Linked DNA regions of Hydrogenispora ethanolica. Each later gene encodes a partner of the first gene's protein in a complex. Links are inferred from orthologs where the notes say so. Each region holds a gene or a part of one and is shown on either strand. Other genes may lie near its edges. The genes, in order: uvrA and mfd.

Region 1 (16,686 bases):
CGATCTCGCCCCACTGCCTGCCGCCGATCTCCATGTTTCTGGGGCCATTGGTCAGCCCGGGCTTGACGGTCGAAGTCACCCCGATCCGGACCCGGCCGTCGCGGCGCTCCAGGATCTCATAGCGATCCTCGCTCATCATCAGCACGCCGCTGGCCATAAAACGGTTGATCCCTTGCCAGGATTCGCCCACCGCCACCGGATGGGCCGGATAGAGGCTCAGATTATCCGCCACCCCGGCCATGGACTGGTAATTGAATTGCTCTTTCAGATTTTTGAGGGCCTCTTTCTTTTTGGTGCTGTCGGGCAGGGTCCGGTCGAGTTTTTTGAGCATTTCCTTGATCCCCTTGACTGAGGTCACTCTGCCGGCCGCGTTGCTTTTCACTTCATAGCCGAAGCCGATCAGGGCGGCGTAGATCATGTTCTCTTCCGTCTCCCGCCGGAAGGGGTCGGTGGAATCGAAATCCAGCAGCGTGCCGAGGGGCGTGTTCAGCCGCAGCAGCATGGAATGAAGCCGGATCCGGTTGACCGAATTGCGCCTTTTGTCGACGGACAGCGTCTCGAAGTCAAATCCGTAGCCATAGACCATGGCCATCTCCAGCGTCCCCTCGGGAGTCTGCTGGGTGATTTGATAGTGGGAATAAACCTTCATATTGTAATGATCGCCGGGCCGGTACTGCCGGTTCAAACGAAACTGTTCCGCGCACTGGCCCGGTCCGGCCGCTGTCAACAGCAGCAAAAGCAACCCGGCCAGCGCCGCGGGGCGCAAAAATTTCATGGCCATCCCCACTTTCCTCAGATCCCGTCCACGGTTTGCCATTCGAAGCGGATCGTCAGCGTGACGGGGACCGCTCCGCCGCTCCGCCGGACCTCGCCGGTCAGCCGGGCGTTAAAAGCGGCCTGCCGCAGCCACCCGCTTTGGGCGGCGATCTGCAATCGCCCGTCCAGGCCGCCCCGGAGTTGATAATACACGCTGCCGAAGCTCCCCGGAGCGCCGCCCACCTGGCCGCCATCATTCTTCTCCAGCTCCTGCGCCAGGGGCGCGCTGGCCTTCAGCTCCACCGTCTCCGGCCCCAGGGCGACCACGGCCGTTTGGACCTCGCCCCGCAACGGCAGCCGGACGAAAGGCAGATCCAGATCGGCCTTCCAGCTGTCGCCCGCTGCGATCGCCTCGCGTTGCGGCCAAAAATTGAACAACTGGACCAGCAATTCCTGGAGCGTTTCTTTCCAGGGATTGTTCTCCGCGGCGAACAGCAGCGTCAGCAGCGCCAGCCCATCCATGGTCTCCAACTTCCCCGGATCCAGTTTGGCCAGGCCTTCGTTCCGGGGCTCCTCGGCCACCAGTCGCGCCGCCCCCGACGGCGGGATCTCGATCGTAAAGACCAGGCCGGCCAATTGGGCCAGCCCTCCGGCTTCCGCCGAAAGCATGCCGCTGACCCGCGACGCCGAAGCTTCGTTATCCTCAAAAGGAGTCCGTTCCCGGACTGACACCTCAGTCACCCGGATCCGGCAAAGCGCCCCACCCGCCTTAGCGGGTTTGAGAATGCTGCAATCCAGCCGCAGATCGGCCGCGAGGTCCCGGACTGCGGTCCGGCCCGATTCCGTCTGGGTCACCCGGGACTCCCAGTGAAGCAGGGTCGTGATCTGCCCGACGGGCGGCAAATGATACGACAGTCTCGCCCCGGCGGCCGGGCTGTCGCCCCGGGCGGCCGCGGCCCCGCCGCAAACCAGCCCCCAGCATACCATGAAAATCGCCGTCCATTGCCCCAACCGCATGTCCATTCGCCTCCCGCCTCTTTACCGGACGAACCGCCGCTCCCGGATTCCGGCTCCGCACCGGAATCCGGGAGCGGTGTCTCCTTCAGTATATGACCGGTCTTGGAAAGTATTCGGTAGATTTCGGCCAGAACCTTCCCGGAAAAGTCATTCTTTATCCGGCGGACCCGAAACACAAATCCCGCCGGCCAAACAAAAACCGGCCCTTTTCCGGCCGGTAGCTTGAGCGGAAGGTGGCGAACCATCTGCCGCGCGGCTGTTTTTCTCAGCAATTTTCTTTGATCCGGTACCAGTACAGATACTCTTCCCTGAAGCCGTGTTTGGCGTAGAGTTGCAAGGCCGGCCCATTCTCCGCCATCACTTGCAGGTACGCCCGTTCCGCTCCCCGCTGTTTTCCCAGCGCCAGCAGGGCCCGGATCAATTGGTGGCCGTGGCCCCTGCCCCGCCGTTCGGGATCGACCACCACATCGAACAGCCCGCACCAGCCCCGCTCGACCACGATCATCCCGCAGGCGACGGCCCGTCCGTCCACGGCCAGCGTCACCAGGAGACGCTCCGGGACAATGGCCGCGAGGATCCGGCACAACACCGGCCGGTCGCGCTCTGCCACGCCGTTGAAGCGGCAATACTCATCCAGCCACCCCTCGGTCACCGCGCGCTCCACCGTCAGTCCCGGCGGCAGCGGCCCGGGCGCGGAGCCGAGCTCCAGCGTTTGCAAACTGGTGGGGGCCCGATAGGCATAGCCCCGTTCCGCCAACAACCGTTCCAGCTCCTCCGGCCGGGCGGCGGGGGTCATCTTGAAGACTGCCGGCAAGCCTTGGCCGGCGAACCAGCGTTCGCAGCGTTCGATCTTGGCCGGGCATTCCCGGGTTCCCGGGTACAATGGCAACACCGCGTTGGCCCGCCGGGTATAGCCCGCGGCAAAGCGGATCAGCCAGCCGTCGTCCATGACGGTCTGCAACCCCGGCCAGGCATTGCCCGATAATTCCTCAAAAAAACGGATCGTTTCCGGCTGCATGGGCGCTCACCTTGCCCCGGCCGGAGGCCGCCAGTCCGCCACTGCGCGGTAGGAAAGCGGGCCGCCGAAGATATCCAGGCTGCTGCCGATGGTCAGATCCAGCCGGCCGTTCCCCAGCCGGTTGACCAGCTCCAGGTCGGCCAGGGAACGGGCCCCTCCGGCATAGGTGGTCGGAATCTCGACCCACTGTCCCAGCTTGGTCACGAGATCCGCCGCCACCCCGCGGCACTGGCCCTCGACATCGACGCCATGGATCAAAAACTCAGCGCAGTAGCGGGAGAGCTCCGCCAGGTTGGCCCGGTTCACCTCGCAGCCGGTGAATTGCTGCCAGCGGTTGGTGACCACGTAATAGGTTCCATCTTTGGCCCGGCAACTCAGGTCCAGCACCAGCCGCTCCTTGCCCACCGCCGCCACCAGTTCCCGCAGTTTGTCGAAACGGATATCGCCGTCCTGGAAGACATAGGACGTAACGATCACGTGGCTGGCGCCCCCTTCCAGGTAAGAGCGGGCATTGGCCGCGGTGATGCCGCCGCCGATCTGCAAGCCGCCGGGATACGTCTCAAGCGCCCGGCGGGCCTCGTCCTCGTTGCCCGGCCCCAGCATGATGACATGGCCGCCGGTCAGCCCGTCCGCCCGAAAGAGCGCCGCATAGTAGGCGGCGCCGCGGTCGGAGACGAAGTTCTCCACCAGTCCCGCGGCATCGTCGGCCAGCGTGCCGCCGACGATCTGTTTCACCTTGCCGCAGTGCAAATCAATGCAGGGTCGAAATTTCATGAATCCGGAAACCTCCGCTCATAACCTCTGTAATGATTATAAAGTTAAATCCGCAAGAAAGTACTAAGCATGATAGGGATTAAGTCTAGCCCTTCTCCTCTCTCTTGGCTCTCCCCGAATCGGGGAGAGTAACCACCATTCTCCGCAGCTCAAAGGCTTTTGGGCCCCGAAGCCCGGTGGTTCCCCTTCCAGATTCGGGAAGGGCCAAGGGTTAGGACTATAGACGTCATGACTTATCCTTCGATCCCTTCCGTGAGTGAGCGGAGCTAACTGATAATCAAAACCTCTGTTATACCAGTTCCAACTGTTCCTTGATGCTCTCGGCCAGCTTGGCGTTGATCCCCTCGACCCGCATCAGCTCTTCCAGCGATGCTTCGCGGATCCGCTTCACCGAACCGAAATGCTTCAATAGCGCCTGCTTCTTTTTGGGCCCGATCCCGGTGACCAGATCCAGGCTCGAGGCCACCGTCCGTTGATCGCGCAGCGATTTGTGATAGGTGATGGCGAACCGGTGCGCCTCGTCCCGTACCCGCTGCAAGAGTTTTAACGCTTCCGAGCGGCGCGACAGCCGCACCGGTTCCTCCCGGTCCGGCAGGTAGATCTCTTCTTCCTGTTTGGCCAGGCCGATGCGGGGCAGGTGCTCCAGGCCCAGTTCGGCCAGGACTTCACTCACCGCCGAGAGCTGTCCCTTGCCGCCGTCGATCAGCAGCAGGTCGGGGAATTTGGCGAACTTGCCCCCCTCGGTCTGAAGGTTCTGCCGCTCCTCCAGGCCGCGCCGGAAGCGCCGCCGCAGCGCCTCCTGCATCATGGCGAAGTCATTGGGCCCTTCCACGGTCCGGATCCGGAAGCGGCGGTATTCGCTCCCCTTGGCCAGCCCGTTCTCGAAGACCACCATCGAAGCCACGGCCTGCTGCCCCTGGGTATTGGAGATATCGAAGCCCTCGATCCTGAGCGGCGGTTTCTCCAGGAACAGCTCGCGCTGGAGCTCATCCAGCGTGTCCTGGATGAAGTTTTCGCGCTGTTTCTCCCGGTTCCGTTCCTGCTCCAGCAGGATCTGGGCATTCTCGGCGGCCATCTTGACTAGTTGGGCCTTTTCGCCCTTCTGGGGCACCAGCAGGTTGACCTTGTTGCCGCGCTGGCCGGCCAGCCACTCGGCCACCGTCTTCATCCCCTCCAGCGGGCAGGGCAGCCAAAGTTCCTTGGGAATGAAGCCCGAGCCATCGTAGTACTGGGTGATGAAGGCCTCCAGCACTTCGGCCGGGGGGGTCTCGTCACCCTGGGCCAATTGAAAGTACTCCCTGCCGACCAGCTTGCCGCCGCGCACCTGAAAGACCTGGACCGTACTGCCGCTCGGGTCCTGGGCGATCCCGAAGATGTCGGTGTCCTCCCGGGCGTCGGAGACCACCTTCTGCCGTTCCAGCACATTCTGGACGTCGCGCAGCCGGTCCCGGAGTTGGGCCGCCCGTTCATACTCCTGCCGGGCGGCGGCCTCGCCCATCTCGTGGCGGAGTTTTTCGACGAGCTCCTCCTGGCGGCCTTCCAGAAACAGACAGACCTGCTGGATGAGCTCGCGGTAGGTCTCCTTGGGGACCAGGCCGGTGCAGGGCGCCAAACAGCGCCGGATATGATAGTTGAGGCAGGGCCGTTCGATCCGCTCCTCGTCCAGGTTGTACCGGCAACCCCGCAACGGGAAAAGCTGCCGCAACAGCCGGAAAGTATCCCGCAAGGCGCTGACGTTGGTATAGGGGCCATAATATTTGCTGCCGTCCTGCCGGACCTGGCGGGTGATATAGACCTGGGGATAGCTCTCGGCCATCGTGATTTTGACCCAGGGATATTGCTTGTCGTCGCGCAGCCGCACATTGTACTTGGGCCGCTCTTGCTTGATGAGGTTGCATTCGAGGACCAGGGCCTCCACCTCGGAGTTGGTGGTGATGTATTCGACCCGGTCCACCAGGTTGACCATGGACTGGATCCGCGGATTCAGATTGCGGGAAGCCTGGAAATACGAGCGCACCCTATTTCTCAGCGAAACCGCCTTGCCCACGTAAATGATCTTGCCGGCGCTGTCCTTCATCATATAAACCCCGGGTTTATCGGGGAGAATCTTTAGATCTTCCGCAGTGACCATCGCACCCATTCCTCTGCAGTTTTGGATCGGCTTCCGGTCCGGCGACAGTCCGGTCGCCGGATAGCCGGGGCTTACTTGGTATTATACAATATTATCGGCCGTTCCGGCACGGCAAAATGAGGGAGCGGCAGCAAGCGATCGCCAATGTTTTTCGCCCCAAAAACAGGGATCAGCGGAAAAACCCCGAATTACCGAAGGAATGACGGGAAGCTCGGGGAGGATCAGGGATGAAACCGTGGGGAATCATGAAGCGGGGAATTCGTTTCAATCAGTTTCTGGAGAACCGGATGATTCTGGTGGTCGGTTCGGGACTGTTGGCCGGAGCGCTCTTTCACGATCAGATGGTCGTGCTGAAGCCGCTGGTTCCCTACCTCTTCTTTTATATGACCTTCGCGGTGGCCGTCAACTGCAGCAGCGCCGATTTTAAAAAGGCCGTGAAAACGCCCGGACCGCTGCTGACGATCATCGGGATGCTCCATATCGCGCTGCCGTTGCTCGCCACCTTGCTGGCCCGGACCCTGCTGCCGGGGGAACCTTTGTTGCAGGCCGGGGTGATTCTGGGGACCGCCGTGCCGATCGGGGTGGCCTCCTCGATCTGGATCAGCATCTCGGGCGGGAATGCCGCGCTCGGTCTGACGGCGGTGGTCGCCGACACCGTGCTGTCGCCGCTGGTGGTCCCGGCGATCATGCTGCTGGCGCTCGGCCAGAGCGTCAAGTTCGACGTGGCGCAATTGATGATCGGCCTGGCCTGGATGATCGTCCTGCCGACCCTGCTCGGCATGGGGCTGCATGATGCTAGCGGCGGCCGGATCCATCGCCAGTATAAATTCGTCACCGGCCCCACCACCAAACTGCTGCTGGGCCTGGTGGTCAGCATCAATCTGGCCGTGGCCTGGGATTCGCTCCATCTGCTCCGATCGGCCCTGGCCAAGGTGCTGCTGGTGGTGCTGATCATGACTTGCTCCGGCTATTTAGCGGGATATGCCTGCGCCAAGCTGGCCCGGAAACCGCCGCAACTGGTCAACACCTATCTTTTCGCCATCGGCATGCGCAATATCACCGCCGGACTGGTGATGGCCCTCAAATATTTCCCGGAACTCACCGCCATCCCGGTGGTCTTCGCCATCATCTTCCAACAGCCGCTAGCCGCGGTCAGCCACCGCTTTCTGGCGGAACGGCCCGGGACCTCCGTCCGTTCAACCCCTTTGCCCCCAGCGGAGAAATGAGCGCTCCCTACTTCTTCAGCTTCAACAGCGGCTTCAAAAACTGCCCGGTATAGGAACGCGGCTCCTTCACGATCTCTTCCGGCGTCCCGGCCACCAGCACCCGGCCGCCCCGTTCGCCGCCCTCGGGGCCGAGGTCGATCAGGTAGTCGGCGGTTTTAATTACATCCAGATTATGCTCGATCACCAGCACCGTATCCCCCGCTTCCACCAGCCGCTGCAACACATCGAGCAGCTTGTGGGTGTCGGCGAAATGGAGGCCGGTGGTCGGCTCATCCAGGATATAGAGGGTCTTGCCGTTGGAACGGCGCGACAGTTCGGTGGCGAGCTTCACCCGTTGCGCCTCGCCGCCGGAGAGAGTGGTCGCCGGCTGGCCGAGCTTGACATAGTCCAGTCCCACATCGTGCAGGGTCTGCAGCTTCCGCTTGACCTTGGGAATATTGTAGAAGAAGTCCAGCGCCTCCTCGACGGTCATCTCCAGTACTTCCGAAATGGTCTTGCCCTTGTATTTGACCTCCAGCGTCTCGCGGTTGTAGCGTTTCCCCTTGCAGACCTCGCAGGGCACGTAGACGTCGGGCAGGAAGTGCATCTCGATCTTGATGATGCCGTCCCCGGCGCAGGCTTCGCAGCGGCCGCCCTTGACGTTGAAGGAGAAGCGGCCCAGGGTGTAGCCGCGCATCTTGGCCTCGGGGGTCTCGGCGAAGAGCTCCCGGATGGGGTCGAAGACCCCGGTGTAAGTGGCCGGGTTGGAACGGGGCGTCCGGCCGATGGGCGACTGATCGATGGCGATGACCTTCTCCAGATGCTCCAACCCGAGAATCTGGTCGTGGGTACCGGCGTCCAAGGTGGTCGCCTTGTTCAGCTTGGTCGCCGCCACCGGGTACAGAATATCATTGACCAGGGTGCTCTTGCCGGAGCCGGAGACTCCGGTGACGCAGACGAACAGTCCCAGCGGCACTTTGACGTCGATCCCCTTCAGGTTGTGCTCCCGCGCGCCTTTCACTTCCAGGTACTTTCCATTGGGCTTCCGGCGCGCTTTGGGCAGCTCGATCCGTTTGGTCCCGGAGAGGTATTGCCCGGTCAGCGAGTGCGGCTCCTTCATGATCTCGTCCAGCTCGCCGGCTGCCACGACCCAGCCGCCGTGCACCCCGGCCCCAGGCCCGATGTCCACCACGTAGTCGGCCTGGCGGATCATGTCTTCGTCGTGTTCCACCACGACGATGGTGTTGCCCAGATCGCGCAGGCCCTTGAGGGTGTCGATCAGGCGCTGGTTGTCCCGCTGGTGCAGTCCGATGCTGGGTTCATCCAGGATATAGAGCACGCCCACCAGCGACGAGCCGATCTGCGTGGCCAAGCGGATCCGTTGCGCCTCGCCGCCGGAGAGCGTTCCGGCGGTCCGGTCCAGGGTCAGATAGTCCAGTCCGACATTGATCAGGAAACCCAGCCGCACGTTGATCTCCTTCAAAATCAGACGGGCGATGGCGCTCTCCCGCTCGGACAACTGCAGCTCTCCCAGGAAATCCCGGGCGTCCAGGATCGATTTGGCCGTCAACTGGCTGATATTGAGGCCGCCGATCAGCACCGACAGGCTTTCTTTCTTCAACCGGGTCCCCTGGCAGGCGGCGCAGGCCTTCACCCTCATGTAACGTTCGATCTCGCGCCGCATATATTCGGAGTTGGTCTCGCGGTAACGCCGCTCCAGGTTGTTGGCGACCCCTTCGAAGGCCGCCTGGTGCTTGAACTCCCGGTTCTGCCCCTGGTAGGAGATTTCGATCTTCTCGCCGCGCGTCCCGTAGAGCAGCACGTCCAACTGTTTCGGGGTGAGCTGTTTCAGGGGCTTATTGGGATCGATCTTGAAATGTTTGGCGACGGCCTGCAAATACTGGAGCGACCATGAATCCTGATCCGAACTCCAGACTTTGATGCCGCCCTCGTTGAGGGTGCGCTCCTTGTCGATCACCAGCTCGGGATCGATCTCCATCTTCATGCCCAGCCCCGAGCATTCGGGGCAGGCGCCGTAGGGGCTGTTGAAAGAGAACATCCGCGGCGTCAGTTCCTCGAAGCTGAAACCGCAGTCCGGGCAGGCGAACTTCTCGCTGTACAGGGATTCCGCGCCGTCGGTGGTCAGGATGGTGACCAATCCCTTGGCGAGCTTCAGCGCCAACTCCACCGAGTCGGAGAGCCGCTGCCCCAGATCGGGCTTGCGGACCAGGCGGTCGACCACCACCTCGATGGTATGCTGCTTGTACTTCTCCAGGGCGAAGTTCTCGCTCAGATCGCGGATCTCGCCATCGACCCGGACCCGCACGAAGCCGTCCTTCCGGAAGTCCTCGAAGAGCTTGTCGTATTCGCCCTTGCGCCGCCGCACCACCGGGGCCAGGACCATGAACTTGGTCCCTTCCGGCAGCGCCATCACCTGATCGACGATCTGCTCCACCGTCTGCTGGGTGATGGGCTGGTGGCAATTGGGACAATGCGGATGGCCGATCCGCGCGTAGAGCAGCCGCAGGTAGTCATAGATCTCGGTGACCGTCCCCACCGTCGACCGGGGATTGTGGCTGGTGGTCTTCTGGTCGATGGAGATGGCCGGGGAGAGCCCTTCGATGGAGTCCACATCCGGTTTGTCCATCTGGCCCAGGAACTGCCGGGCATAGGCCGAGAGCGATTCGACGTAGCGGCGCTGGCCCTCGGCGTAGATGGTGTCAAAGGCCAGCGAGGATTTGCCCGAACCCGACAAGCCGGTGAAAACCACCAGTTTGTCGCGGGGAATCTCCAAATCGATATTTTTGAGGTTGTGTTCACGAGCCCCTTTAATGATGATATTATTGCTTGACAACGCCATGGTCCTCCAGTGCATGCCCGGTTACGTATCGATAGGATGAAATCAATTTCTGCACGGCGATTTGCATTCCTGATAGTTTGCCTCCGCAACCGGAAATTTTTCCTGAACTTAGCATGAAGTGATTTTTTTGGTGAAAACTTATCCCCTCTACTGTAAACGAACATGTGTTTGCTGTCAATAGCCAATTCCGCCCCGAAATCGGACCGCAGCGCGGCCCAAAACCGGGCGGGACCCCGGTTTTTCGGCATGGCGCCCGGAATCCACTGACTGTTTTAAACATTTATTAAAATTTATTGAAGCGCGGAAGCTCTTCAAACCGCGGCCTATCCGCCCCGCTGCGGCTGCCGCCGCGACTTTGAGAATAGCCGGACCGGATCTTCCCCATAATATCTGGGAAAGAGGCACTAAGGGAGGAAATCGCAGTTGGAGACGGAGCAGACAAGAGAAGCGACGGTAACGGATCGCCGGACGCTCCAGGCCTATTTTATCGGGGGCGGCATCGCCGCGCTGGCCGGAGCGGCTTTTCTGATCCGGGACGGCCATATGCCCGGCGCCAACATCCATATTCTGGAGGAGTTGAAGATCAGCGGCGGCGGGCTGGATGGCGTCGGCAGCCCCGAGACGGGGTATGTCATCCGGGGCGGCCGGATGCTGAATGACGAGACTTACGAATGTACCTGGGATCTCTTGAAGACCATCCCTTCGCTGCAGGATCCCGACCGGAGCGTGCGCGACGAGATCGTGGCCTTCAACCGCAAGATCCGGACCAGGGCCCGCGCCCGGCTGGTAGACGGCAACGGCGCCATTGTCGATGTGTCGTCGATGGGTTTTTCCAATCAGGACCGGCTGGAACTGGCGAAATTGATGGCCGTGCCCGAAGATTCGCTGGGACCCGCCCGGATCAACCAGTGGTTCGGACCGGCCTTCTTCACCACCAACTTCTGGTATATGTGGGCGACGACCTTTGCCTTTCAGCCCTGGCACAGTCTGATCGAGTTCAAACGCTATCTGCACCGCTTCATCCATGAATTCCCCCGCATCCATACCCTGGCCGGGGTGCGCCGCACTCCGTACAATCAATACGACTCGCTGGTGCTGCCGCTGTTGAAATGGCTCAAGGCGCACGGCGTGCGGCTGGAAATGAGCACGCGGGTCGAGGATCTGGACTTTAAGCCGTCCAAAACCGAGTATACCGTCACCCGGCTGCACTGCACCCGCGACGGGGAACGCCGGGAGATTGCCATTCATCCCGGCGACCTGGTCTTCGTCACCAACGGCTCGATGGTGGAAGGCTCCAGCCTCGGGTCGATGTCCGCCCCGCCCCGGCCGGACGGCAAAGGCAGCTCCTGGCGGCTCTGGGAGAATATCGCCAACAAGCAGCCGGGCCTGGGCGACCCTGGCGTATTCGCCGACCATATTCCGGAGTCCTTGTGGGAATCGTTCACCGTCACCTGCCACGACCCGGCTTTCTTTCAATTGATGGAGGACTTCTCCGGCAATCCGCCCGGTACCGGGGCGCTGGTCACCTTCAAGGAATCGAACTGGCTGATGTCGATCGTCCTGGCCTATCAGCCCCATTTTATCAACCAGCCGGAAGACGTCCGGGTTTTCTGGGGCTATGGCCTGTTCCCCAATGAACCGGGCAATTTTGTGCAGAAAAAGATGACCGAGTGCAGCGGCGCAGAGATCCTGACCGAGCTCTGCAGCCAGCTTCGCTTCACCGCCCAGCTGCCGCTGATCCTGAAGACCTCCAACTGCATCCCGTGCCTGATGCCCTTCATCACCAGCCAGTTTTTGGCCCGCTCCCGCCAGGACCGGCCGCCGGTGGTCCCGCCGGGCTCGACCAATCTCGCTTTTATCGGCCAGTTCTGCGAGATCCCCGACGATGTCGTCTTTACGGTGGAATACTCGGTCCGTTCGGCCCAGACGGCGGTTTACACCCTGCTCGGGCTGGACAAGGAGATTCCTCCCATCTACCCGGGGCAGTTTGACGTCAGGGTCCTGTTCGACTCCTTCATCGCCATGTTCCGGTAAGAGAAGGGATGGCGCGGCGAAGCATCGCGTTTCCCATGAACCGGCTTTGGCACGCCCGGAGCGCACTTGGCCTTGTTGAGGTGGACCAGGGGAGGGTTTTTAAAGCATCAAACGTTACGTTTGAACAACCTTTTAAACTCCAAACTCTTTGCCCCAAAGTTAAGTAACGAGCCTACCTCAGGAGACTCCGTAAAAACAGAGAATCATCGTCTGAACCAGGATTAATCGGGATTTCCCGGATTTAAGGATTAAAACATCCAATAGCACCACGTTCTCGTCCTTTTAATCCGCAAAATCTTGACGAATCCTGGTTCAGACAATTTACTCTTCGCCCACTTCCACTAATTTTCTAAAATTTCCAAATACTTAAGCTGTGACAAAGTGAGAATAGGCGGACATCCTTTTTTGCAACGATTTTAAATCATGCTCATCCTTTAATCCTTTGAATCATGGTTCAGGGTTGAGGTTTACACCCATCCCATCTTTCCTTTTAACTGCACTTTCCCGACTTATCCACAGCCAAAACCGTTAACCCCATTGAACGGATCTGTTTATCCACAAAAACAGCTTACTTATTCACAAAAAGAGCTTGTTGAACGACTGAAAGAACTCTTTTTCCACAAAATGAGCTTATTGAGCGACTGAATGAGCTCTTTCAGTCACCCAAAGAGATCCGTCACTCGCAAAATGAGCTCTTTCAGCTCCTCAAACCCGATCTCTTTGAAGTAAGCCAGTTCAGGAAGCGAAAGGGGAACCTTGTTTTACCGGGGTTTTCGTAACATTTTGAAACGAAAAGCAAGCTTCGAGCATGGTCCCCCTCGCTGCTGAACCGCTTCCAGTGGAGCATCGAAGCAGAGAGGGGGCAGTTTCATGAGTTGCTACCGGCTGAGTGAGACTCAGGGGGTGAGTCGGGTTTTGGGGCCGACGCGGCCGGAACGGCACTTGGCCTTGACCCGCAGGGCCTCGTTGAGGTGGACCAGCGGATGGCGGGTGGCGGGCATCAACAACAGGCCGGCCACGTTCTTGCGGCCCCAGAAATCGATCAGCCACCGGGCGTCGGGGACATCCAACACCGCCCCTTCATCCAGAATCCGCTGCAACGCGGCGGGGTTCACTTTGCGTTTCAAGTCCGGCGCCGTCAATCCCCGAATGATGCCGCGGGTCTTCCGGCCCACCGCGCCGCGGTAGTTGCGCAATTCCGTCATGTCGACCGCCGCGCTGAAAGCCAGCATCTCCGCAGTGGTCATCGCGTTGCCGGTGTCGCGGACTCCGGCGCGCAGCCGTTCCTGCCAGGCGGCGTCAAACAGCTGCTCCTCCCCGGCTACCAGCAGATTCATGGTGATATCCTCGATCCGGCTGATATGCCAGATGCCCCAGGCGATAGTCTCTTCATCCTTGGGGCTGGGCAGGGCCCGGAAGACGGTCTCGTCCAGCCCCTCCCATAACTCATCCTCAAAGGTCGGCGCGCCGCTCCCCGACACCGCCGCGGCATGAACCATGGCGTGCTGCTCCAGGCATAAGGCGATGGCTTCGTCGAAGCGATCCGCCTTGCCGAGCAGCTCCCGCAGACGGGTCTGCCGCGCATTCCATAATGATTTTGGGTCGTCCATCATATCGTCGCGCTCCTCGTCCCAAATTTCGATAAATGACGTTTCCACTCTTTTTATCAAACCGTTATTTCCGGCTCGCCATACCCGGCAACAAACCCGTCAGATTGCACCAGCGAAAAAGTATCCAAAAAAACCGTTTTCATCCTTATCCATCCATGGGGCCTCATCTTTGCGACTTTCCTGTCGCTGAGAACCTCCGGATTCCAAGCCTCATTATCGCAATTCTTGAATGCCTTCGCCATCCATGGCCTTCTGCCTGGCAACCAGGTTAAGGCTCCCGTTCTCGACCGCTGTTTTTCATTCCAGGAAAAGAAGCGGCGCCGTTTTATCATTCGTCTTTTTCGGATTCTCATTAAACTCAAATATCGATTGCAGCCGTTTTCTTTCGAAACAGTACCCGCCTTCAGGGAAGAAGGCGGACGACGCATCTTTTCTCGGATGAAAAACTGCGGTCGTCGGCGGAAGCCTCCACTTAGTTGCCAGTCGAAATGCCATGGATGGCGGCGACATGCTAGAACCCCGGATGAATTAGGAGGCGTTGGAACCTGGGTTCCAACTGGGCGGATTCCAAAGGGTGTCCTACTACACCCTTTGGTCCTGGGGGTGTGGGGGCAGGAATAGTCCCCATCGACCCTCAGTCGCTTATATCTTTGCTTACTTTTTACATGGAAGCCCAGTTACTTATTATGTAAAGATGACTTCTTGTCATTATGACTTCAAGGGTTTACTGATAAATTTGAATCGCGAAAGCTGAGAGTATATATGAGCCCTGTCGGGGGAGTATGCCGGTTTCGCTTCGGCGGGTCTGGTCCGCGAATTCTCTTTATAAGTCTTTGATTGTCGCCTCGTCCCGCCGCGAAGCCGCCTCCGGGCCATATTCCTTGCTTTCATAGCCGATCATCAGCTTGACATCATGGTTTTCGCCGCTGAGCCCCATGGTAATTTCGGTTCGCGGAGTCTCCCAAATGGAATAATACAAGAGATGTCCCAGACTGACCGCCCGGCCCCATTCGTTTTGGTTTTCGCGGTAATGATCGTTCCGCCAGTCCATGCCCGACTGCCCGGCCTCACCGTATTTTTTGTCCAACAGTTGCTTGAGGCTGTTATAGTCCGAGATGTAATCGTTCGGGTTGGTATGCTCAACCAAAAACAGATAACCGCCCAAGTACAGCCGATCCTCGTGAAACGAATAGAAAAGAAGGCAGTTTTTGCCGTCGATGGTCGTCAGGTAGGCCAGTTCGCCGCCGCCCAGATCCAAGGGCGCCAATGATTCATGGCTAGCCACCTCCGCTTTGGACATTCCCCAACAGGTATTCCGAAAATCGTAATCCAGCGGGGCGCCTGCGGCCAAACTCGGGGAAGAAACGGCAAAAAGCAGCATCAAGACCAGAAAAATCGTTTTTATGCGCATGAGAGTCCTCCTTCGATTCAATACCGCGGATTGAATGATTCCCGTTTCAGACCGCACAACACGTTTTGATAAAAGGGTTTTTCCGCAAACGGAGTAAATCGCTCATCCCCATACTTGGCCAGAATCGTCCAGCCATTATACTCCAGTAGCGCATCCAGCTCCTGGGGGAAAAACTGCCGCATCGCCAGTTGGAAACTTTTCTCAATCGGGTCGGCGTCCGTATGATAAAAATAGGTGGCATGGAGGATTTGGCTCGCGGCGTCGTAACGGTTCTGATACTCGGCGTAATACCGTTCCCCCGTCTGCCCGTCCCAATAATATCTCCCGGCTGGTTGGGATCCGGCGCGTTGGGTCGGACGCCAGCAGCGGCGGGTAGGGATTAAAGACCTGGATCAAAAACGCGCCGCCCGGCAACAGATGGTCACGGACTGCCGCCAAACACCCTTCGACGTCCTTTCGGGTATGCAAGTGTTGAAAGGATTGGCAAGGGATAAAGATAAACCCGAACCGCCTCCCGATGGCGAAATCCCGCATGTCGGCGCAGTAAAAGGGAATGTCCTTTCCCGCCGCTTGCGCCTTTTGACGGGCGTGCTCCAGCATGGCCGGGGAGAGGTCTAGACCATGGAGATCCAAACCCGACTGCGCCAGCGCCGTCGTGATCCGGCCGGTTCCACAGGCGAGCTCCAAGGCCGGTTCGCCGAATTGCCGGATGAAAAAAGAATAAAAATCAAGCTCCGGTTGGGAAACCGCCGCTCCGAAAAGTACGTCATAGACATGGGCATCCTCATACAGATTCGCTTCCATAACCTCCTCCATCCCGCACCCAAACCGGGCCGCTGCTTGCGGCGCCCAACACGGCAACATTCCATTCTCACCTGAATTCGCCTATTTTCGTCCATCCTCCTGCCAATTTCCGTAACATCATTCTAAATGATGTAATTCAGAAGCTCATCACCCTATCCGTTTCCCTTAAGAACGATGAGCCGCCAGACCATTTCCCAGCCGCATTCTTCCGTCAGAATTGCCCCACGCTTGCCACTCTTCTTTCAAAATACCGTAATGGCATTCATCGTCCCAGCCGCCGTTTTTAAAGCGGGCTTTCCGAAATTCCCCTTCCTTAACCATGCCCGCTTTTTGCATCACTCTTTCGGAGGATAGGTTCCTCGCATTGCAGCGGGCGGTAACCCGGTGCAGCCCCAGCTGGATAAAGCAGATCGCCAGCAGCATCCCGGCGATCTCGGTGGCATAGCCCTGCCCCCAGAACTCCGGCAGCAGGAAATAGCCGATCTCGCCGCAGCGCCCCAGGCGTTTTGCTGCTGGATCTCGATGTCGACGAAGCCGATGAAGCCTGCGTCCGAGGCCGAAAAGACCCCGTACTCGAAGGCCGGACGGTTTTCGGCGGTGGCGTTATGGGCGAGCACCTATATGTAACGGCATTAATCCTTGATGGATATGATTTGCGAAAATAACGAACGCTTCACCGTTTTTTCGCAAATCATGTGATTCCAATAATGCCGTTGCATTAAGCGAAATAGGGCCGGATCTCCTCCGCGCTGCGGAAAGGGTCCATCAGCGCATAGCGCATGACCCGCTCGTTGGAAAAGACCGAATAAAACCGCTGGAAATCCGTTTCCGTGAACTCCCGGTACAGCAGCCGGGCACTTTGGTGATTCATCCTCATATTCCTCGTATCGAATTGAATTAATCGCTCTCCGTCCCGCTACCGCTCCAATTCGCCCCGGAGCGCGGCATAGGCGGGCTTGGGTTCGAAATTGCGGTCCAAGATCAAGGCGTCGTCGCAATCGGTAAAGAACTGGGGAATCCAGGAGTATCGGTCGCTGAAGCCCCACATCATGAAGGTGGAACAATC
Region 2 (14,083 bases), on another replicon or contig:
GGAGTTGGGATCGGCTGCTACAGAGGCTGGGTTGGCCCGAATTGTTACGGGTCGGTTGGCTGGTGCCATGTGGCGAAGAATTGATCAAGCTAGGAACGGCGGCGTTTTTTGGAATGCCGTATTGGTGGATTCATCCCGTATTCGGGACTGGCGAGGGCCTGTATGAAACATACAGACTCTTTCATGCGTTTCGTATATCCGTGGTAGCCCTCGGCGCGTTGACCCATCTGGTCTTCGGAATCGGTTACGGTACACCGCTCCATCCGGGGTTGAGCCTGCTGATGGCAATAGCGATCCATGCCGCCTGGAACAGTTGGATCGTTATAAATCATTACAAGCAGGGTTCAGATTGATTGCATCCGTGAATACAATGTAGCAAATTTAACGGCTCTATGAGCCCACCGGTGTTGCGGGAGGACTTGATGAATCATTTACTGGCGACAATTGCCGGGCATCCGGAATTTCGGAAGGTCAAGGAACAGTTTAACCGAGGTCAATCGGGGTTAATCACCGGAATCGGCGGTACCCAGAAAGCGGTGGTGATAGCAGGTCTAGCCGAAGATCTCCAACAACAGCTTCTGGTGGTCAGTTACAGCAACAGTCAGGCCAACCGTTTGGCTGCTGACCTGGAACCGCTGATCGGCGCGGACTTTGTTGCATTTTTTCCCGGCAATGAGCTGTTTCCCCATGAAGAAGCTTATGAACCGGAAGTCACCGCCCAGCGGGTCGAGACGCTGGGGAAGATCCTGGGCCGCGACCGTCTGGTCGTTGTAACATCCTGGGAGGCGTTACATCGCCGTCTGGTGCCTCCAAAGCAATTCTTGGAATTCACCTTCCACCTCAGGCTGGGGATGGAATACCCCATGACCGGACTGCTGGAACGATTGGTCGTCATGGGTTACGAGAGGGTCGAAATGGTTCAGGCGGTGGGGCAATTCAGCCGCAGAGGCGATATTCTGGATATTTATCCGCTGGACCGCGAGTTGCCGGTGCGGATGGAGTTTTTCGGCGATGAAATCGACTCGCTGCGCAGCTTTCGAGTGGAAGATCAAATTTCCGCGGACACTTTGGAACAGGTTCTGATTCTGCCGGCCCGGGAAGGCCTTTGGCGGCAGGAGGATTTTGAACAGGCCCTGCCGCAGATCCGGAAGGACCTGGCGGCGCAGGTCGCCAAACTGGAGGAGTTGGGGCGGGTCACTGAGGCGGAGAACCTGAACAGCCGGATCGGTGAAGCCTTGGAAAGACTGGCGGAAGGGCATCAATTGCCGGGCGCCGATCAATTTTTGCCTTGGGTCCAATCCGGTCTGGTGACGCTCTTGGGATACTTGCCCGACGCCCGGCTGATCCTGGATGAACCGGTGCGCGGCCGGGATGCTTTCCGGCTGACTGAAGAAGAGACCGCCGGCATCTACGGCAACTTTTTGGAGAAGGGAGTCGTCCTCCCCAAAGAGCAGGAGATTTTTGGAGGGGCCGACGACTTGGAAGCGGCTTTTCGTTCCCGGCATCCCCTTTCACTGTCCCTCCTGGCCAAAACCCCCAAAGGCTTCGCGCCGGAACACACTTTTACATTATCGTTCCGGACCCCGCCGACTTTCCACGGCAAGGTGGAGTTGCTCACCAATGAGCTGAACCGCTGGATTAAAGAAGGCCGGATGATCATGCTCACCGTGGCGCTCAAGGAAAAAGCCCGCCGGCTGCGGGAAGTCCTGCGGGAGCAAGGCATTTCTTCGCAATTGGTGCTGACCGAAGCAGAGGACCGGCCACTGGTGCCGCAAACCGTCCGGATCAGCGCAGTGGACCTGGAGACGGGTTTCGAATGGTTGCCGGGGAAACTGGTCGTTTTGACCGAAAACGAGATCTATGGCAGGCAAAAAAAGAAGTATCAGACCCGGTTCCAGCAGGAAGGGAGCAAGATCAGCTCCTTCACCGACCTGAAAGTCGGCGATTATGTGGTGCACATCAATCACGGCATCGGCCGGTACATGGGCATCGAGACGCTGGAGATCGCCGGCGGCCACCGCGATTATTTGAAGATCGAGTACGCAGGGGAAGACCGGTTATTTGTGCCCACCGATCAGATCAACCTGCTTCAGAAGTATATCGGCGTGGAGGATGCGCCTCCCAAAGTCAATAAGTTGGGCGGCAGCGACTGGCAAAAGGTCAAAAACAAGGTCAAAGAGTCCATCCGGGACATGGCCGAGCAATTGCTGGAGCTGTATGCCCAGCGCGAAGTGGCGCCGGGCCATTCGTTTCCCTCGGACACGGTATGGCAACACGAGTTCGAAGAAGCCTTTTTCTATGAAGAAACCCCGGATCAGTTGCGGGCGGTCGAGGAGATTAAACGGGACATGGAGCGGGAAAAACCCATGGACCGGTTATTATGCGGCGATGTCGGCTATGGCAAGACCGAAGTGGCGATGCGGGCCGCCTTCAAAGCCATGATGGGCGGCAAGCAGGTCGGAGTGCTCGTTCCCACCACGATCCTGGCTCAGCAGCATTTTCTGACGTTCCGGGAACGGTTCGCCGGTTTCCCCGTCAATATCCGGGTCTTGAGCCGCTTTCAGTCGCAGCGCGAACAGAATGAAACCATTGAGGGGCTGCTCAAGGGAGAAGTGGATCTGGTCATCGGCACGCACCGGCTCATCTCGTCGGACGTCCATTTCAAAGAGTTGGGGCTGCTCATTATCGATGAAGAACAGCGTTTCGGCGTCGCCCACAAGGAGAAACTGAAAGAACTGCGGAAAAACGTCGACGTGCTGACGTTAACCGCAACACCGATTCCGCGGACGTTGCATATGTCGTTGGTTGGGATCCGCGATATCAGCATCATCGAGACTCCCCCGATGGGCCGTTTTCCCATTCGTACCCATGTCCTGGAATACAATGAGACGGTGATTCGGGAGGCCCTCCAGCGCGAACTCGACCGGAAGGGTCAGGTCTATTTCGTTTACAACCGGGTCGAAACCATCGAGCGGATGGCGTCCTATCTTCAGAATTTACTGCCGAAAGCGCGGATTATCATTGCCCATGGCCAAATGAACGAAGATCAGCTGGAACGGGTGATGATGGACTTTTACGACAATCAGGCCGATATTCTGGTCTGCACCACCATCATCGAGACGGGGTTGGATATTCCCAATGTCAATACGTTGATCGTCTATGACGCCGACCGTTTTGGACTGGCACAGCTGTATCAGTTACGCGGCCGGGTGGGACGGTCCAACCGGATCGCCCATGCCTACTTCTGCTTTCGCAAGGATAAAACCCTCAGTGAAAATGCGGAAAAACGCTTATCCGCCATCCGGGAATTCACGGAGTTGGGATCGGGTTTCAAAATCGCCATGCGGGATCTGGAGATCCGCGGCGCCGGCAATTTACTCGGGCCGGAACAACATGGCCAAATCGCCGCAGTCGGCTTCGAACTTTACTGCCGGTTGCTGGAAGAGGCGATTCGTGAGAAAAAGGGCGAAATCGGACCGGAGTTGCCGGAACCGATGGTGGAAATTCCGGTGGACGCCTATATTCCGTCCCAGTATATTTCCGATAATAAACTGAAAGTGGATATGTATAAGAAAATCGCCAATGCTCAAACTCTGGAAGCGGTCGAGTCGTTGGCCGATGAACTCTTGGACCGTTTCGGAGAACCGCCGCAGCCCGTCCAGAATCTGATGCTGATCGCCCAATTGAAGGCGCTGGCCAAATTGCTCGGCTTCGCCTCGATCACCAAAGAACGGACCGAATTGGTTGGCAAGCTCCACGTGGGTCTCGGCGTCGATTATGAGAAGATCCTGGGCGTCCTGCAAAAGTACCGTTCCCACTTCCGCTACCAGCCGGGCCGGCCGCCCGTCTTCAAATGGCGCGCCAATCTGACCGATCCCGAATTGCTCACAATGACCGTCGATTCCCTAAAACGGCTTCAATGATAATTTGAGCTTATCGGAATGGAGCAACTCTTTCATGGCTTCCGGATGAATCGCCGCACCGGCCCGGTAAGCCGCTAATGCCGCAGCACGATCGCCTTGCAAAAGCTCGGCCCGGACGATCCGGTAATACACCCCATAATTCTCGGGGAAATACCGCAGGGCCTTCCGGTAGAAAAGGCTTGCCTTGCCAAACTCCAGCTTCTGAAAATAGAGGTATCCGAATAGATTATAGACTTGATACCGTTCCGGGAAAGAGCGGCTGAGGCTGTTCAACAGGTCCTCGGCAGCCCGAAAATGCTGCCTCGCCAGCGCGGCGTTGCGGGTGCGCGCCGCCGCCCGAATCAGCGCATAGACATACCGATAGCGGTATTGATAGCTCCAGGGAGCCAAGCGGAGCGTAGTCCGGAAATGATTGAAAGAACGGCTGAAATGACGATACCGGGAGCCAAAGAAGGCCTTCCGGTAATGCACATCGGAACGGTAAAAGTTGTGGGAAAGAAACGCCAGCCCGATGCAGAGCGCTAAAAATAACCATCCGGCGGTTCGTTTGGAGAGGGGTCCCGGCGGGATCGGGTCCGGAGCGGGGTAATAGTATCCTACTAATATTCCGGCGCTCATCCAGAAGAGATGGCTGTAATGGACCAGGGCATAGGCAAATTGGACAAAGACCAGATACCCGGCGATTAACGACCAGAGCGCCGCGATCCCTTCATGACCCTCCGGCATGGTCCGCAGAGGGCGGCGCGACATCATCAGGATCGGGACCAGCAATGCCAGATAGGACCCCAGACCCACCACTCCTTGCGTCGCCAGATAATGGAGCAATTCATTATGAACCTGCCGGATATCGCGGTCGGGGCCCCAATGCTTGACCGCTTCCTTGGATTCAAAACGGTGGAAAGAGTCTTGAAAGCTCCCCATCCCCGCGCCGGTCCATGGCGCATGCCGAAAAGCGAGCCAGGCCGATTTCCAGATCAGACCTCTGCCGCTGTCCTTTTGCTGGGAGAATGAATTCAAGCGCGAACTCAAATTATAATTCTTGTATGAGCTTGGTTTTAACACCGTCAATAACTGGCCGGCTACGATGCTCAAAAGAAAGATCACCAAAAGGCAATGGACAAAATATTGTTTTTGGGAATATAGTTTTCGCCACAGGCTCCATCCGAAAAGAATCACCCCGACGAGGATGATCGGCCAGAGTTGGGATTGGCGCAGCAGATTGATGCTCAATACGCCAAAACCGAGAATCAGGGACAGCCGCAGCCAGAACCCCCGCTCCTTGTAATAGGGGCGGCTCTGAAACGAAGCGAACCAGAGGAACGTAAAAGCCAAGCCCGCCCAGGCCGCACGCGAGAAAGTCAGGGATATGACCGCGGACTGCAGAAAACAACAGCCGAAAAAGAACCGGCGCCGTACCGGCGCTGTCTCCCGCAGAATCTTCCACCATAATAAAGGCTGAACCATCACCAAATACACACCGAGCGAGTTCGGATCCCCCAAAAGACTTTTGACCCGGGAAACGTCTTCCCGCGAAATCGGATCGCCCAGATAGTACTGGAAGATGCCGAAGAGGGAGACCAATAAAGCGGCAAAGATGACGGTTTCCTGAAAAGCATTTCGTTCCCGGTCAGTCCTTATCCACAGATACCCCGCAAAGAACAGGGCGACGAAGCCGAACTGAACCAGCAGCGATTCGGATTGGCCGTACGCTCCAAAGAGCCCCTCCGGGGGATAGGGGAGGCGGAACGTCTGGTAGATCTGGACCGTCAAAAAGATTCCGGCACCCGCCAGCATCGCCCGGGGCAGGCCCCGGAGTCCTTTGACGTAATAAAGGACGAAGGCCAGGATGAGTAATGATCCGCAAAGAAAAACCGCCATTTTGGGAGTGGCGAATTCGTCGAAACTATGGGTGGAATAAGCCAATGGCAGCAGCAGACAGAGCGCTAGCAGGAATTTGAGCGGCCAGGAGTATTTCAAATCCTCACCTCGTTTGATGCGTCAGGACCGACGAATGGAACGAACTGCTCCGGGAGGCATTATTCATAGTATAAGAAGCATGAGGGTTCATCAATCATTGAACCAGTGAACTTAGGAATTATTGGCTAGAGAATGAAAAACTCCTGCCCTGCATCTTTGTGGTATGGATAAAAAATTTTGGGGTACTATAGAAACACCAGCTGATAGCGGCGGCGGACTGCTCGAAAGTGGAAAAATGAATAATAAACTTGCTCAAGCTATATACTATCAATAAAAGCAGCAGCTGAAACTATCAAAAAGTCCACTCCGGGTCACACGGGTGGCAGGTCCTCTGATACCAAATTCAAACAAAGACATTTATTAAAAGGAGGGATAAGGGGATGAAAGCGACCGGAATTGTACGGCGGATCGATGATCTGGGCCGGGTGGTCATCCCCAAGGAAATCCGTAGAACCCTGCGGATACGAGAGGGCGACCCGTTAGAGATTTTCGTAGACCGGGAAGGGGAAGTTATCCTTAAGAAATACTCTCCCATCGGTGAGTTGGGCGATTTCGCGAAGGAATATGCCGATTCTCTTTACGAGTCGACCGGGCATATCGCCTGTATTGCGGACCGGGATATGGTAATTGCAGTCTCAGGCGCACCTAAGAAGGAATTTCTGGATAAACCCATCTCGAAAGCGGTTGAGAAGGCGATCGAAGACCGGAAAGTCGTGTTGATGCCCAAACCGGGCGAACACAAGTATTGTGAGGCATGCCCCGTCAAAGAGGAAGAAGGAAAGTGCAAATTTACCGCCCAGGTGATTGCGCCGATTATTGCCGAAGGAGACCCAATCGGGGCCGTTATTCTCTCCAGTAAAGAGCCGAATGTCGTCATGGGAGACTTGGAAGTGAAGATTGCCGAAACTGCGGCGGGGTTTCTAGCCAAACAAATGGAACAATAGTTTTCGCAAAAGCAAAAAGTGGGGGGTTACCACCACTTTTTTATTTTGCCTGTCTTTAAAAGCGTTGTGATAAACCCCGTCCGAAGGTCGGGGCGTTCACAAAAGCTCAGAAAAGCAAGTGATAAAGTCGTTTTTTCGTCCACTTTGAAAGAATGATGTCCGGACTGGAGACTTTATCACATGGCTTTTAAAACCGCAACCGGTAAATTGGGTGAGGGGTTTTCATAAGCTGAGGGAGATACCTCAGTTTTTTCTTTCGGGCAAGGACGGGATTTTACCGCCGCCCGGTATTCCGCAAAGCAGCCCGTCAATCGCCGGCCGGAGCGGCATTGTTATTCGAGGCTGGATTGTTGCCGCTGAGCGCGGAGATGAATGAGCTGATGAGCGCGGGATTAATCTTCAACGGAGTCTCGCCGCCCGAGTTATTGTTCGAAAGCATGTTCATTAACGACGGGACCAGATCGGCCAAGGTTTGCTCGGTACCTTTGGGCGCGATGCGCTTAAGCAGCGCGGCCATATCGAACCCGCCGGCGTCGGGATTGTCATCGCCCAGAGTCAAAAGGAAATTGATCATTTTTTGCCCCCGCGGGCTCAAAAAAGGCTTAGTGACCGAGAGATAGAGCAGATCGTTGGGTTGAAGAAAAGGATGGGCCGGCTTTTCCTGAACCGCCTCGTTCCGCTGGCTGTCTCGATTTTCATGAAAATCAGATGATCGGTGTCCCATATTCTAACCTCCTATTCACAATTAAGTATATGAAAAGCATGGCTTTTCTGGAACGGACCGGGCCAAAGGTTGGAAAAATAATCTGCGCGACAGGAGTCGGCCCCGCGGTTGCAGAAATTATTAAGGCGAACCATCACCAAAAATCGCTTGGAGCTATCCACGATCGATCGGGAACGACTGAAGATCGATCTTGAATCACTGAAGATCGATCGGGAACGACTGAAGATCGATCTTGAATCACTGAAGATCGATCGGGAATGACTGAAGATCGATCTTGAATCACTGAAGATCAATCGGGAACGGCTGAAGATCGATCTTGAATCACTGAAGATCGATCCGGAACGGCTGAAGATCGATCCGGACTCACCGAAGATCGATCGGGAGTGACCTAAGATCGATCTAGGCTCCCCGAAGATCGACCCGGAACGACCGAAGCGCGATCCCCGGTTCCGGAAGGGACGGGATGGGCGCGTGCCGCAGGTACGTTCGGGCTTGCGCATCGGTCCGCAAGGGTGGGACCGGCTGGGGTGAGTTAATAAAATTGCCAACTTCGGCCAAAATAGATAAGATGAAAAAAGGCCTGACATTTTCAAAAAAGGAGAATTCGGAATGACGGTTATCAAATTCGGGACTGACGGCTGGCGGGATCTGATGTACGATCGTTTCAACCTACCCAATGTCTGCCGGGTCGTACGGGCGATCGCCAAGTACACCAAGGAACATCAAGGCGCTGAGCGGGGGTTGGTCATCGGTTATGATGCCCGTTTCTTTTCCGACCTGTTTGCGAAAAAAGCGGCGCAGATCGCCGCCGCCGCAGGAATCAAAGTCTTTTTGGGCAGCCGGGATTTTCCCACCCCGGTCATCGCCCATGCCGTGAAACAGCATGGGGCGTTCGGAGCCATGATGTTCACGGCCAGCCACAACCCGCCGGAATATAACGGCATCAAATTCATACCGGAATACGCCGGACCGGCCTCACTGGAGATTACCCGGGAGATCGAAAACTGTCTGGAGTCGCTGCCCGAGAGTGCGGCGGCGGATGCCGCGATGGGAACCGGCCCGCTCGCGTCTGACCCAAGGATCCAGGTGATCGATCCGACCTCCGATTATCTGAAACAGCTCGGCGAGCTGGTGGATGTCCAGGCGATCCGCGAGGCTGGGCTCAGGGTGGTCGTCGATCCGATGTTTGCCACCGGCCGCGGCTTCATCCCGGGTTTATTAAGCGGTTGCCCGGTGGAGGAGATCCATGGCTGGCGGGATCCGCTCTTCGGCGGCTTCATGCCCGATCCGCAGGACCAGTTCCTCGCCGAGTTGAAGGCGAAAGTCAGTGCCGGGCCCCATGCCATTGGACTGGCCACCGACGGCGATGCCGACCGTTTTGGGATCATTGATTGCGACGGGACCTATCTCACGCCGAACCAGGTCATTCCGCTGCTGATGCTGCACCTGATCAGGAGCAGGGGCTATCGCGGCGTGGCGGCCCGCTCAGTGGCCACCACCCACATGATCGACCGGCTGGGCGAAGTCTACGGGGTGGAGACCATCGAAACCCCGGTGGGATTCAAATATATCGGCGAATTGATGCGCACCCGGCCGGTGATCATCGGCGGCGAGGAGAGCGGCGGCCTGAGCGTGCGCGGGCATATCCCGGAGAAAGACGGCATTCTGGCCGGCGCGCTGATGGCGGAGATGGTCGCCGTGACCCGGCAGCCGCTCCACGCGACGCTGCGTCAATTGTATGAGCAGGTCGGCCATTTTCTGACCCGGCGGCTCGATTTGCACCTGACCGAAGAGGCCAAGGGGACCATCCTCGAACGGTGCCGCACCGCGCCGCCGGAACGGATCGACGCTCTCGCCGTCCGGGAGGTCCGGACCCGCGACGGTTTCAAGTTTGTGCTGGAGGACGGCAGTTGGTTCCTGATCCGGCCCTCGGGCACCGAAGCGTTGATCCGGGTCTATTTTGAAGCCGGCTCGGCCCAGGCCCTGGACAACTTGAGCGGATCGGTCGGGTTGCTCTTGGAGCAGTGGGGGAAGCGGGTTGGCTGAGCATCGGGATTGGCCGGAGCAGCTGGCGGCGTTGCGCGCCCATTACAAACTGGTCACGGTGAATCTGACCGTGGCCGAGCAACCGCTGGAACTGGTGAAGGTGGAGAACATCGACGACCTGTTGGACCGGGTCTCCGAACCGGATCAGATTCCCTTCTGGGCGGAGCTGTGGCCGGCCTCGATCGGGTTGGCCCGCTATTTGTTGATGAACCGCGCCAAGGTGGCCGAGCTGCAAGTCTTGGAACTGGGTTGCGGCGTGGGCCTGGCCGGAATCGCCGCCAAGCTGGCCGGGGCGGAGGTGGTGCAGAGCGATTTTTGCCCGGACGCCTTGGAGTTCGCGAGGGTGAATTGCCTGCGCAACGGGGTTCCGGCCGGGGAGTTTCTGCTGGCAGACTGGCGCCGCTTTCCGGCGGAGGCCGGCCGGTTTGACCGGCTGATCGGCGCGGATATTCTCTATGAGAAGACGCTCCATGCCGACTTGTACCGGATCTTCCATCGCCATCTGCGGCCCGCTGGCGAAATTTGGCTGACCGATCCCGGCCGCGAGTGGGCCAAGCAATTCATTGCCGGCCTATCCCAGGAGTGGCGGGTTATTCAGACTGCGATTCCGGTGGTTTATGAGAATAAAACCTGTACCATTGATCTTTATCGCCTGAGCATGGCGGGGAACCAGACAGCGGATCGTTCGTTATAGATTATTGTCAACTTAGTGTTATTCGGAATGATGGTCAATCCTTTTTCAACTTTCGCTGTCTACCGTTCCGCGCCCCGCCCACCTCCCGGCATGTTCCGTTCGAGCCGCGGGGGCCGGGGAGCGGGCGGCGAAGCCCGACATGCTTTGCAGGAGGTCTAGATTGTGAATCAATATCGTTTTGACGCTCATGAGCGGCGGACCCCCTATATTTTAACTGCGGTCATCTCCGGGATCATCGGTGCGCTCCTGGTCATCTGGGCGGTGCGCTTCACCGGCCTGGGAACGGCCCTCGTCAATCCGCCCGCCGAACCGGCGCCGTCCCCCGCGCCGGCGGTGGAGAGCCAACCCCTGGCGCTGAACCAGTACGAGAAGACCACCATTGACGTGGTGAACCGGATCGGGCCCGCGGTGGTGATGATCACCACCAACACCGTGGTGGAGGATTTCGACTTTTTCACCGGACCCGAGGTGAAGAATATTCAGAGCCTGGGGTCGGGGGTCGTTTATCGCAAGGACGGGTACGTCCTGACCAACAACCACGTGGTCAACGGCCAGACCGGCATGGCCGACAAGATCATGGTGGTGCTCTCCAACGGCCGGTCCTATGCGGCCAAGATCGTCGGGGTCGATCCCCAAACCGACCTGGCGGTCCTCAAGATCAATGCCGAGAATCTGGCGGTGCCCAGCTGGGGGGATTCCGACCATGTCCAGGTCGGGCAGATCGCCATCGCCATCGGCAATCCGTTGGCCGAGAACCTGAAGAACACCGTGACCGTGGGCGTGGTCAGCGCCAAGGGCCGGACCCTGATCATGAGCGAGGATCAGGAGCTGCGAAATATGCTCCAGACCGACGCTTCGATCAACCCCGGCAATTCGGGCGGTCCCTTGCTGGATTCCAGCGGCAGTGTGATCGGCTTGAATACCGCCATCGCCGCCAATTCGCAGGGGATCGGCTTCTCGATTCCCAGCAATACCGTGCGGACGGTTGCCAATCAGTTGATCACCAAGGGCTATGTCACCCGGCCGGGGTTGGGCATCGCCTACGTACACTTCACCCCGGACAACGTAGCGGTGCTGGAATACCGGCTGCGCCAGCGGGTCCCGGTGAAAACCGGCCTGTTCATCGTCAAGGTGCTTGAGGGCAGCACCGCCGCCAAGGCCGGCTTGAGACCGGGCGATATCGTGGTCGCCGTCGACGGCCAGCCGGTGAAGGATCAGGATCTGATCCGGGAGGCGGTCGCCAGCCATCCGGTGGGAACCAAGCTCAAGGTGAAGTATTACCGGGGCTCCAAAGCCAGGGAGACCACGGTGAAGATCGGTGAGATGAAACGGTAATCATTCTAAAAAACATTCCCCAAGGGACTGCCGAAGCGGCGGTCCCTTTTTATTATGAAAATGTTAATCTTGCCATTCCATGGAAAGGGTTTGTTTTTTTCCGTCGAATGATATATAGAGGGAAGCATTTCAATTCCGGCGGTGATGGTTGTTGGGGCATTGAGGCATCCCCTAAATTACGGGTATCACGCACGGCGGAGCGGTATCGCGACTCCGCCAGGAGGAGAAAGTATATGCCGGCACAAGAGATTTTATTGTTGGGAAATCCACGGTTGTATGAAACAGCGGTTGCGGTGGTTGAAACGGAGCTGGAGGCGCTCCAGACGGTAGTCGCCGATTTGCACGACACCTTGATCGCGTTCCGTGAAAAATACCGGGTCGGCCGGGCCATCGCCGCGCCGCAGATTGGGGTGAAAAAGCGGTTAATTTACATGTTCATCGACACGCCGACGGTCTTCATCAATCCGGTGCTGGAGTGGAAGAGCCCGGAAACGATGGTGTTGTGGGATGATTGCATGAGTTTTCCGGAGATCCTGGTCAAGGTGGAGCGGCACCGCCGGATCCGGCTGCGATATAAAGATCTGGACTGGCAGGACCGGACCATGGAGTTGGAGGGCGACCTGGCCGAGCTGTTGCAGCATGAGTACGATCATCTGGACGGGATCCTGGCGGTGCAACGGGCGCTCGATCCGTATTCGATCGCCTTGACCAGCCAGAAAGCGTTGCTAACGGTTTAGCCGTGGCGGTCGGGAGGCGGACTGGCTGACCGGAAGGGAATAAAGCGAGAAAGCGGGGTCGCGGCCCCGCTGCTTTTTATTTGAGGGGCAGGCGGAAGCGGAACTCGGTGCCGTGCGCGTCGTCGCTGCTGAAACTGACCTGGCCGCCCAATAATCTCTCGCCCAACAGCTTCATGCTGTAGGTGCCGATGCCCCGCCCCGCTCCTTTGGTGGAATAGGAACGCTGGAAGATCTGCAATTGGGCTTCCCTGGACATGACCTGCGGATTTCGCACCCGGAACAGGATGGCGCCCTCGTCGAGGGTGTAGCCGATGGTGACGACATCCCCGGCCCGCGAAGCCTCGACGGCGTTTTTGGCCATGTTCTGAACGACCCGCCGCACCAAGGTCGGGTCGCTTTGAATGACGGTTTCCGGGGAATGGGGATCGAAACGGAGCGCGCAGGAAGTTCTGGGATCATTGCGAAAATGGTTGACCAGCTTGGTAAGCATTGCGTCCGCGGAGAAGGGCGCGACTTTTAAGGCCAGATCGCCGCTTTCGGCGGCGATCAGCTCCTTTTGGCTGACGATCTCCTCGATCAGCATCTCCATCCCCTGTTGGGCAATGCCGCAGATTTCCCTGATTTCCTCCGGATTTTCGGTGGTTTGCAGCAGCTCGATCAGGCCCCGGACGGCTCCCGAGGTATTGAGCAGATCGTGAAAGAAAACCCGCTCGAAGACCTGCTTGCGTTTCTCCTCACCGATGTCTTTGACCACGAATAAAGTATATTCCTGCTGCAAGTCGCCGATGGGCGAAGCGTAGATCTGCAGATCCAGCGAGGGATTGCCGGCGCGGTCCAAGGTCACATGGCATTCCTTGGATACGAGCGTCCGGGTGCGCTGGCTTTCGAGAATGGCCCGGACAGCGCCGCAGACGGAACAACACTCCGTGGTGCCGCACCCCCCGGAAGCCGGATCGGTATGAATACAGCGGAGCGCTTCGCCGAAGCGCAAGCCGATGACTTGGCCGGCGTCATGAATCCCCAGCGCTTCAAATAAGGAATGATTGGAGTAGATGATCTGCCGCTCCTTATTCAAGATGAGCACCACGTAAGGGAGCATGTTAAACAGGGCCGGAATCGGCGAGGCGTCGTTGATCCTGGTGGCCTGCTCGATGATCAGCTCGTCAGCCAGCCGTTCCGCCGGTGCGAATCGCGTGGGAATCAGAGGGTCCATGGGTATTACACTCCGCGAGAAGATTTTGGACTACATCCTCGGCCTTGGGCAGACTAGGGATGAAACGAGGTTCAATCAAAGGTAGAATGGCTAACGTTATTTTTATTATAAGCCGCTGGACCGGCAAAGGCAATAGCGCATCGGGCTTCGGGATGATAGGCAACCTGAATTCGCCGGTCAAATGCAACTTACCGGTTGGCCGGCTTGACGGGTTTAACCATCCCCGGCGCAACACCCTTTAGGATCGGCGGGAGGGGAGCTCCCGGTTTGCGAAAATTTTTAAGCCGCGCCCGATTTCCCTGGGAGCAGGTTCTTTCCATCCGATGCCCTCGTTTTCCAGCGGGTTGATGGTTGACAGCCCAGGGTTGATTCAGGGATAATTCTCTTCATAGAGACGAACGGAGACCGGGAGAACCCGGCGAAGCCCTCCGAACCGCTACAGGAGGGAAAAATATCACCAGCATGGATTCCAATTTCGATATTCCATCGC

The links.
Region 2: the proteins of uvrA (region 1) and mfd are in contact, whole or in part, in a crystal structure (PDB 4DFC), measured with the Escherichia coli proteins. The link is inferred for Hydrogenispora ethanolica from one-to-one orthologs.

The regions. Positions count from the first base shown.
Region 1 is NZ_SLUN01000003.1:130,172-146,857, reverse strand. What follows is about bases 6,730-10,060. They hold uvrA (excinuclease ABC subunit UvrA), read right to left. Parts: upstream 9,756-10,060; coding sequence 6,930-9,755; downstream 6,730-6,929. Other genes in these bases: EDC14_RS03885 (bile acid:sodium symporter family protein), read left to right, coding at 6,730-6,922. In the rest of the region: EDC14_RS03910 (DUF6263 family protein), read right to left, coding at 1-775; EDC14_RS03905 (hypothetical protein), read right to left, coding at 793-1,779; EDC14_RS03900 (GNAT family N-acetyltransferase), read right to left, coding at 2,039-2,791; hisA (phosphoribosylformimino-5-aminoimidazole carboxamide ribotide isomerase), read right to left, coding at 2,798-3,565; excinuclease ABC subunit UvrC, read right to left, coding at 3,855-5,696; more of EDC14_RS03885, read left to right, coding at 5,924-6,729; EDC14_RS03875 (oleate hydratase), read left to right, coding at 10,185-11,795; EDC14_RS03870 (DinB family protein), read right to left, coding at 12,692-13,408; EDC14_RS03865 (hypothetical protein), read right to left, coding at 13,462-13,647; EDC14_RS27195 (hypothetical protein), read right to left, coding at 14,229-14,816; EDC14_RS26590 (hypothetical protein), read right to left, coding at 14,834-14,998; EDC14_RS03855 (class I SAM-dependent methyltransferase), read right to left, coding at 15,018-15,620; EDC14_RS03850 (GNAT family N-acetyltransferase), read right to left, coding at 15,786-16,088; EDC14_RS26585 (GNAT family protein), read right to left, coding at 16,339-16,491; EDC14_RS03845 (endo-1,4-beta-xylanase), read right to left, coding at 16,537-16,686. UniProt on the Escherichia coli protein: The UvrABC repair system catalyzes the recognition and processing of DNA lesions. UvrA is an ATPase and a DNA-binding protein. A damage recognition complex composed of 2 UvrA and 2 UvrB subunits scans DNA for abnormalities.
Region 2 is NZ_SLUN01000002.1:112,772-126,854, forward strand. The notes cover bases 29-4,123. They hold mfd (transcription-repair coupling factor), read left to right. Parts: upstream 29-422; coding sequence 423-3,923; downstream 3,924-4,123. Other genes in these bases: EDC14_RS02140 (hypothetical protein), read left to right, coding at 29-353; EDC14_RS02150 (O-antigen ligase family protein), read right to left, coding at 3,906-4,123. Outside these bases: more of EDC14_RS02140, read left to right, coding at 1-28; more of EDC14_RS02150, read right to left, coding at 4,124-5,900; spoVT (stage V sporulation protein T), read left to right, coding at 6,281-6,844; EDC14_RS02160 (hypothetical protein), read right to left, coding at 7,152-7,568; EDC14_RS26555 (hypothetical protein), read left to right, coding at 7,677-7,829; EDC14_RS02165 (phosphoglucomutase/phosphomannomutase family protein), read left to right, coding at 8,178-9,614; EDC14_RS02170 (class I SAM-dependent methyltransferase), read left to right, coding at 9,607-10,308; EDC14_RS02175 (S1C family serine protease), read left to right, coding at 10,471-11,643; EDC14_RS02180 (peptide deformylase), read left to right, coding at 11,877-12,380; EDC14_RS02185 (sensor histidine kinase), read right to left, coding at 12,457-13,593. UniProt on the Escherichia coli protein: Couples transcription and DNA repair by recognizing RNA polymerase (RNAP) stalled at DNA lesions. Mediates ATP-dependent release of RNAP and its truncated transcript from the DNA, and recruitment of nucleotide excision repair machinery to the damaged site.